2 regions of the Pseudonocardia xinjiangensis genome follow, and region 1 is predicted to be linked to the other one. Evidence: riboswitches for the same ligand, from Rfam matches in the RefSeq annotation. Region 1 holds a riboswitch; the other holds the start of a gene.
What was found. Region 1 has a riboswitch for cobalamin ahead of metE (5-methyltetrahydropteroyltriglutamate--homocysteine S-methyltransferase). Riboswitches for the same ligand answer to the same signal wherever they lie in the genome.
Positions count from the first base shown of each region.

Region 1 (3,629 bases):
CCTGGCGATCTCGGCCCGCATCCGCTCGACGTACTCGGCGTCGTCGAGCCGGCCGGCCCGGTGCGCCGCCCGGTCGGCCCGGATCGCGCCGGTCTGCGGGAACGAGCCGATCGTCGTCGTCGGCAGCGGGGGCAGGCCCAGGTGCGCGCGCTGGGCGGACACGCGTCGTTCCGCGCTGCCGCGCCGATAGTGGCCGGCGCCCAGGGCATCGAGCCGGGCCCGGACCCGCTCGTCGCGCTGCGCGGGAACCGCCGCTCCCCCTGTCTCGGCGAACTCGCCTGCCACGGCGTCGCGGCCCTGGTGCAGTGCGCGGGAGAGCAGCACGACCTCGCGGACCTTCTGCCGGGCGAACGCCAGCCGTGCCCGCAGGTCCGGCGCCAGCGCCGGCTCGGCGTCGAGGTCGTAGGGCACGTGCAGCAACGAGCACGACGTGGCGATCTCGACCCGTCCCGCCGTGCCGAGCAGCGTGGCGGCGGTGGCCAGCGCCGCGTCCAGGTCGGTGCGCCAGACGTTGCGGCCCTCGACGACCCCGGCGAGCACGGTCTTGTCGCGCAACGCGGGCACGGCCGCCGCGGTGTCGGCCCGGCCGGCGACGAGGTCGAGAGCCAGCGCTTCCACCGGCGTCCCGGCCAGCACCGGCAGAGCCGGGCCGAGGTCGCCGAAGTAGCTCGCGACCAGGATCCGCGGCCGGTCGGCCGGCTCACCGAGCCTCCGGTACGCCCGTCCGAGCGCGTCGATCTCCGCCGGGCTGCGGTCGGCGACGAACGCCGGCTCGTCCAGCTGCACCCACTCCGCACCGGCGGCGGCCAGCTCGGCCAGCACCTGCACGTACACGTCCAGGAGCGGCTCGAGCAGGTCGAGCGGGACGAAGCCGGCGGGTGCGCCCGGCGCCGGCTTGGCGAGCAGGAGGAACGTGGCCGGACCGATGATCGTCGGCCGCGTCAGGACTCCCTGCGCGAGCGCCTCGGTGAACTCGTCGAGCGGCTTGCGGTCGGCGAGCGCGAAGCGGCTACCGGGCCCCAGCTCGGGCACCAGGTAGTGGTAGTTGGTGTCGAAGAACTTCGTCAGCTCCAGAGCCGGCACGCCGTCATGCCCGCGGGCCATCGCGAACATCTCGTCGAGCGGGGTCAGGCCGAGTGCGGTGAACCGCTCGGGCACCGCGCCGACGACCCGAGCCACGTCGAGCACCTGGTCGTAGAAGGAGAAGGTGTTCGACGGCACCGAGTCGAGCCCCGAGCCGGCGAGCTCCGCCCAGGTGTCGCGGCGCAGGGCCGCCGCCACGGACTGCAGCTCCTCGGCCGAGGACGCTCCGGACCAGTAGCGCTCGACGGCACGCTTGAGCTCCCGGCGCGGACCGATCCGCGGATACCCGAGCACGGTGGATCCAGGGGACTGTACTTCTGACACTGCTCTCTCCTCGCGAGCGCGGTCGACGCGCACCAGGCGGTGCGCGTGCCGGCGGCAGGTCTTCGGACTCGCGGGCACGCACCGACCTGGTGCTCCTACTGGCCGTCGCTTCCCAGACGCTCGCGCCCAGTGCTTCGTGACGGCGGTCGTTCCCACTCACCGCTGCGGGGGCAGTCCCGGACTCTCACCGGGTTCCCTCTTGCCTCGGACGGTGACCCGTCCGAACCGTCGGCGTCCCCGACCTTAGTGGCGAGATCACAAAAGTCCACCATCAGATTTGTGGTCCGACACCGTGACACCCTGACGTCTCCTGTAGATCGACCATCGTTGAGCGACGGTCGGCCGCGCCGGCCAGGGCCCGTACCGGGGCCTTCACCGATGCGACCGGCGTCCCCACAGCGCGAGGCTGTGTGAGCGGTGGGCACCGATGCCCGCCGCATCACCGCCGCGGTCGCCCGCCGGCAGCCCCTCCAGCCGTCCACCCGACCGAATGGTGCCTTCATGACCTCCGACCGCAATGACGTCCCACGAGCGACCCGGATCGAGGAAGCCCTGTCGTCGCGCCCCCCGGCACCTGAGGGCACCGACCCCGTGCAGAGCTCCGACCCGCTCGCCTGCGCCCCGGACACCACCGCGACCGTCGTCACCATCGCGGTCCAGCTGCTGTGGGACATCGTGCACCGCGCGTACCACGCCGAAGGTCCCGACGCCGACGTCCCACGAGCGCGGAGCAGCACCGGCCGGCCCACTGGTCGCTCCCGGCCAGTCCGCCGTGGACGGACCCCGTAACCACGATCAGCAGCACGTTCCCGCGCCCGGCAGCCGGGGCCGCGATGTACGATCCGCTGGCCGCAGCCGGATTCCTACCGCGCCTGATCAGGGCGAACGACCCACCGGCCGGCCCTCAGCGGCGATCGATCACGATCGGACCGGCGGACGAGCGCTCGACGCCGTGCCGATCCCGGGAAACGTACTCGCCCATCCGGAGCAACCATGCCGAACCCGGCGTCGTCGGAGCATCTCGAACAGCTCAGAGACCGCGCCGGCCACGAGCTCGCCTCGGCACTCGATCGCATCCCGTTCCGGCGGGCGCACGTGCTCATCCTGGTCCTGGTGGCAGCCGGCACCCTGGTCAACGCGATCGAGGAGTACGACGTCGGCCTGGCCGCGCCGCTGATCGCCAGGCAGTGGTCGCTGTCCAACGCCCAGGTGGGGCTGCTGACCACGGTGACGTTCGCCGGTATGGCGATCGGATCCCTGATCGCCGGTGTCACCGGGGACCGCTACGGGCGGCGCATCACCATGATGTACACCCTCGCGCTGTACACCGTGGGCGCACTGGCCGCCGCGTTCTCCCCGAGCTTCGTGTGGTTGCTCGTCGCCCGGTTCGTCGTGGGGATCGGCCTCGGCGGTGAGCTGAGCACCGGGATCACCCTCGTCGCGGAACTGATGCCCACGAAGTTCCGGGGCGCCGCCGTGGCCACGGTGAACGTCGCGGGCGGCGGTCTCGGCATCTTCGCCTCGTCCGCGCTGGGCGCCCTCATGCTCGGCCCGCTGGAGACGGCCCTCGGCGGGCCCACGGTGGCCTGGCGCTGGCTGTTCGGCGTACTAGCGATCCCCGCGCTCCTGGTGTTCGCCTACCGCTGGTTCCTCCCGGAGTCGCCGCGCTACCTGCTGGTCGACGGCCGGGTCGACGAGGCCAACACGGTGTTGACCCGGCTGGCCGCGAACCGGCTGCGCCGGCGACCCGGCATGCCCACCACCCGCTACATCGACGCGGTGGAGGGCGCGCGGCTGCCTCGGCAGCGGGTGCGGCTCGCGGAGGTGTTCCGGGGCCGGCTGGCCCGCAACACGGTGGTGCTCTGGGTGGTGTCGGCGATGACCTTCGGCGCTCAGGTGACCGTCACGGTGTTCATGCCGACCGTGCTGGTCGCGCGGGGGCTGGACGTGTCCACCTCGCTCGTCTACACCATGATCATCAACGTCGGTGGTCTGGTGGGCGCCGTGCTGGCGAGCATCTTCGGCTACTGGTTCAAGCGCCGGGTGGTGCTCGGCTACGGCTCGGTCGTTGCGGTCGTCGTCGCGGTCGCGTTCGCCCTGTCGCCCGTCGTGCTCGTGCTCGGCGCCCTGCTGCAGCTGATGTTCATCCTGCTCAACACCACGACCTTCGTCTGGGCGACAGAGCTCTACCCGACCAGGGTCCGGGCGATCGGCACGGGCGC
Region 1 is NZ_CP192009.1:3,152,037-3,155,665, reverse strand. Features, by position in the region: gene metE (5-methyltetrahydropteroyltriglutamate--homocysteine S-methyltransferase) at 1-1,407, opposite strand, end outside; cobalamin riboswitch at 1,444-1,652, opposite strand; gene ACQPZA_RS14955 (hypothetical protein) at 1,909-2,196, shown strand; gene ACQPZA_RS14950 (MFS transporter) at 2,401-3,629, shown strand, end outside.

Region 2 (3,629 bases), 980 kb from region 1:
TCCACCTCGAGCCCGTCCGCGTCGTCGTCGCGCACCGCCGTCAGCACGGGGTTGTGGATGACCGTGGTGGCCTGCCCCTTCGCCCACACCTCCAGCCCGCTGCTGGCGATGTCGGAGTCGGGGTGCAGGAGGGCGAACGCGTCGGCGTAGCGGTTCTCGTTGATCCCCGCGACGTACTCGTCGATCACGGTGCGGGCCTCCTCCAGCGCGGGGTGCGCCACCCCCGGCGCCACATCGACCAGGTGCTCGCGCGGGAGCGCGGCGCCCGACGTGCCGGTGGCGGCTGCGGGTTCGCTCGGTGCGGCGCTCACCGACCGTGGACGGTCGACGAGCTGCAGGAACGCGATCGTGGCGAGCGCGGCCACCAGCACCGCGGCGACCGTGGCCACGACCAGTGGACGGCGCCCGCGCCGGGGCGGCACCAGCGCGGGCGGCGGTGCGAACTGCGGGGCCGGGACGGCGGGGGGAGGCAGGCGCGGGACGTACACCGTCGCGGTGGTGCCGGGCCCGCCGGCGGCCGGGCCATCGACGACGGCCCGGGTGACCGGCTGTCCCGTGGCGCGCTGCGCGCCCTGCAGGGCCTCGGCGGCCTCGGCGGCGGAGGCGAACCGGTCGCCCGGCGCCTTCGCCATCAGCCGCTCCACCACCCGGCACACCGCGTCGGGCACCCCTGCCGGGCGCAGGTCGGGCACCGGGTCCCGGGCGATCCGCGCGACCGTGGCGAACAGCTCCTCGGTGTCGGTGACGAACGCCGGACGGCCGGTGAGCAGCGCGAACATCGTGGCGCCGAGCCCGTAGAGGTCGGCGGCGGGGGTGGCGTGCCCCTCCAGCAGCCGCTCCGGCGACGCGTAGGCCGCGCTCGCGCGGATCCGGCCGACGGCCGTGGTCTCGGTGACGCCAGGCAGGCGCGAGATGCCGAAGTCCCCGAGCTTCGGCTCGCCGTAGCGGGAGACGAGCACGTTGGCCGGTTTGAGGTCCAGGTGCAGGATGCCGGCGCGGTGCGCCGTCTCCAGCGCTCCGGCCACCGTGACCGCGACGTCCAGGACCTCGGCCCACGGCAGCGGCCCGTCCCGGCGGATCCGGTCGGCGAGCGACCCCGCCGACATCAGGTCCATCACGATGTAGGGCTCGCCGCGGGCGGTGGTGCCGCTGCGGTGCACCGTGACGATGTGGGGGTGCCCGGACAGCGCCCCCATCGCCTGGCACTCGCGGACGAACGCGCGCCGCACACCGTCGCCGTCGAGCCGCTCGTGCAGCACCTTCACGGCGACCCGGCGGCCGAACTCCGGCTCCTCGGCGGCGTAGACGGTGCCGTACCCGCCCTGGCCGACCACCTCGGGACGGGCCAGCCCCGGGATGCCGGGTTCTGGCACGTCAGAGATCATCGGCGCAGTCTAGGGATGATCGTGGGGGCGTCGGCATCCTCACGCCGCGTTGACCCGTGACCTCCCGATGTGTTCCAGTGCTCCCCGACGTCAGTGGAGGAAGCCGGTGTGAGTCCGGCGCGGTCCCGCCACTGTCACCGGGCCGGCACGCGCGGGCCTGGGAGCCAGACACTCGCTGCCGTCGCACCTCCCACCGAGTAGAGGGCGCGGACCCTCGGAAGGAACGCTGATGACGCGCGCTGCCTCCGCCACTGCCGGCCCGGAGGGGTCCGCCGCCGACGGGGCTCCGAGCACCGTCCTGCTGTTGTCCACCGCCGACACCGAACTGCTGGCCGCCCGCAGCTCGGGGGCCCTCTACCGCACGGCCAACCCGGCACGCGTCGAGCCCGCCGGCCTGGCCGCGCTGCTCGACGGCGTCGACGTGGTCGTGCTGCGGCTGCTCGGCGGGCGCCGCGCCTGGCCGGAGGGGGTCGACGCGCTCGTGGCGTCCGGGCGTCCCGTCGTGCTGCTGGGCGGGGAGGCCGCGCCCGACGCGGAGCTGATGGCCGCCTCGACGGTGCCGGCCGGTGTGACGTCGGAGGCGCTGGCCTATCTCGCCGCCGGCGGGCGGGACAACCTCCGCGAGCTGCACCGGTTCCTGTCCGACACGGTGCTGCTGACCGGCGAGGGGTTCGCCCCGCCCGCACCCGCCCCCGACTTCGGGGTGCACGGCGAGCGCGAGCAGGTCCCCGGCCGTCCGACGGTTGCGGTGGTCTTCTACCGGGCGCACGAGCTGTCGGGAAACACCGCGTTCGTCGACACGCTCTGCGACGCGATCGAGGCGCGGGACGCCAACGCGCTGCCGGTGTTCTGCGGGTCGCTGCGCGGTGTCCCGTCCGCCGGGGCGGACGGCCTGATGGAGCTCCTGGGCCGGGCCGACGCGCTGGTCGCCACCGTCCTCGCCGCGGGGGGCACCCGCGCGAGCGACGCCGTGGCGGGCGGCGAGGAGGACTCCTGGGACGCGGGCGCGCTCGCCGCGCTGGACGTGCCGGTGCTGCAGGGGCTCTGCCTGACCACGTCGCGGGCCACCTGGGCCGACTCGGACGCCGCGCTCTCGCCCATGGACGCCGCGATGCAGGTGGCGATCCCGGAGTTCGACGGCCGGCTGATCACGGTGCCGTTCTCGTTCAAGGAGGTCGACGCGGGCGACGACATCCCCGTGTACCGGGCCGACCCCGAGCGCGCGGCCCGGCTGGCCGGGCTTGCCGTCCGCCACGCCCGGCTGCGGGCCACGCCCGTCGCCGAGCGGAAGCTCGCCGTGGTGCTGTCGAGCTACCCGACCAAGCACGCCCGCGTCGGCAACGCGGTCGGGCTGGACACCCCGGCGTCCGCGGTGGTGCTGCTGCGCGCGCTGCGGGACGCCGGCTACGCGGTGGGGGACTTCCCGGAGGACTCCGACGAGCTGATCCACACGCTGATCGCCGCCGGTGGCCACGACGTGGAGTGGCTCACCGAGGACCAGCTCGCCGCCGCCCCGTCACGGGTGCGGCTGGAGCACTACCGCCGCTGGTTCGACGCGCTGCCGTCCGCGCTGACCGACGGGATCCGGGAGCACTGGGGCGAGCCGCCGGGGTCGCTCTACGTCGACGGAACCGACGTCGTGCTCGCGTCCCTGCAGTTCGGCAACGTGGTGCTGATGATCCAGCCGCCGCGCGGGTTCGGGGAGAACCCGGTGGCGATCTACCACGACCCCGACCTGCCGCCGTCGCACCACTACCTGGCGGCGTACCGCTGGCTCGACCACGAGTTCGGCGCGGACGCCGTGATCCACCTCGGCAAGCACGGCACGCTGGAGTGGCTGCCGGGCAAGGGGCTCGGGCTGTCGGCGGAGTGCGCCCCGGACGCCGTGCTCGGCGAGCTGCCGCTGGTCTACCCGTTCATCGTCAACGACCCGGGCGAGGGCACGCAGGCCAAGCGCCGCGGCCACGCCGTGGTCGTCGACCACCTGGTGCCGCCGATGGCGCGCGCCGACACCTACGGCGAGATGGCGAAGCTCGAACAACTGCTCGACGAGTACGCCACCGTCGCCGCGATGGACCCCGCGAAGCTCCCGGCGCTGCGCGCGCGGATCTGGGAGGTCGTCACCACCGCACAGCTGCACCACGACCTGCACGTCGACGACGCGCCCGGCGAGCAGGAGTTCGACGACTTCGTCCTGCACATCGACGGGTACCTGTGCGAGGTCAAGGACGTCCAGATCCGCGA
Region 2 is NZ_CP192009.1:2,168,690-2,172,318, forward strand. Features, by position in the region: gene ACQPZA_RS10275 (serine/threonine-protein kinase) at 1-1,385, opposite strand, end outside; cobalamin riboswitch at 1,460-1,579, shown strand; gene cobN (cobaltochelatase subunit CobN) at 1,615-3,629, shown strand, end outside.
Region 2: linked by a shared signal. The riboswitch ahead of cobN (cobaltochelatase subunit CobN) and the one ahead of metE (5-methyltetrahydropteroyltriglutamate--homocysteine S-methyltransferase) in region 1 are both predicted to bind cobalamin.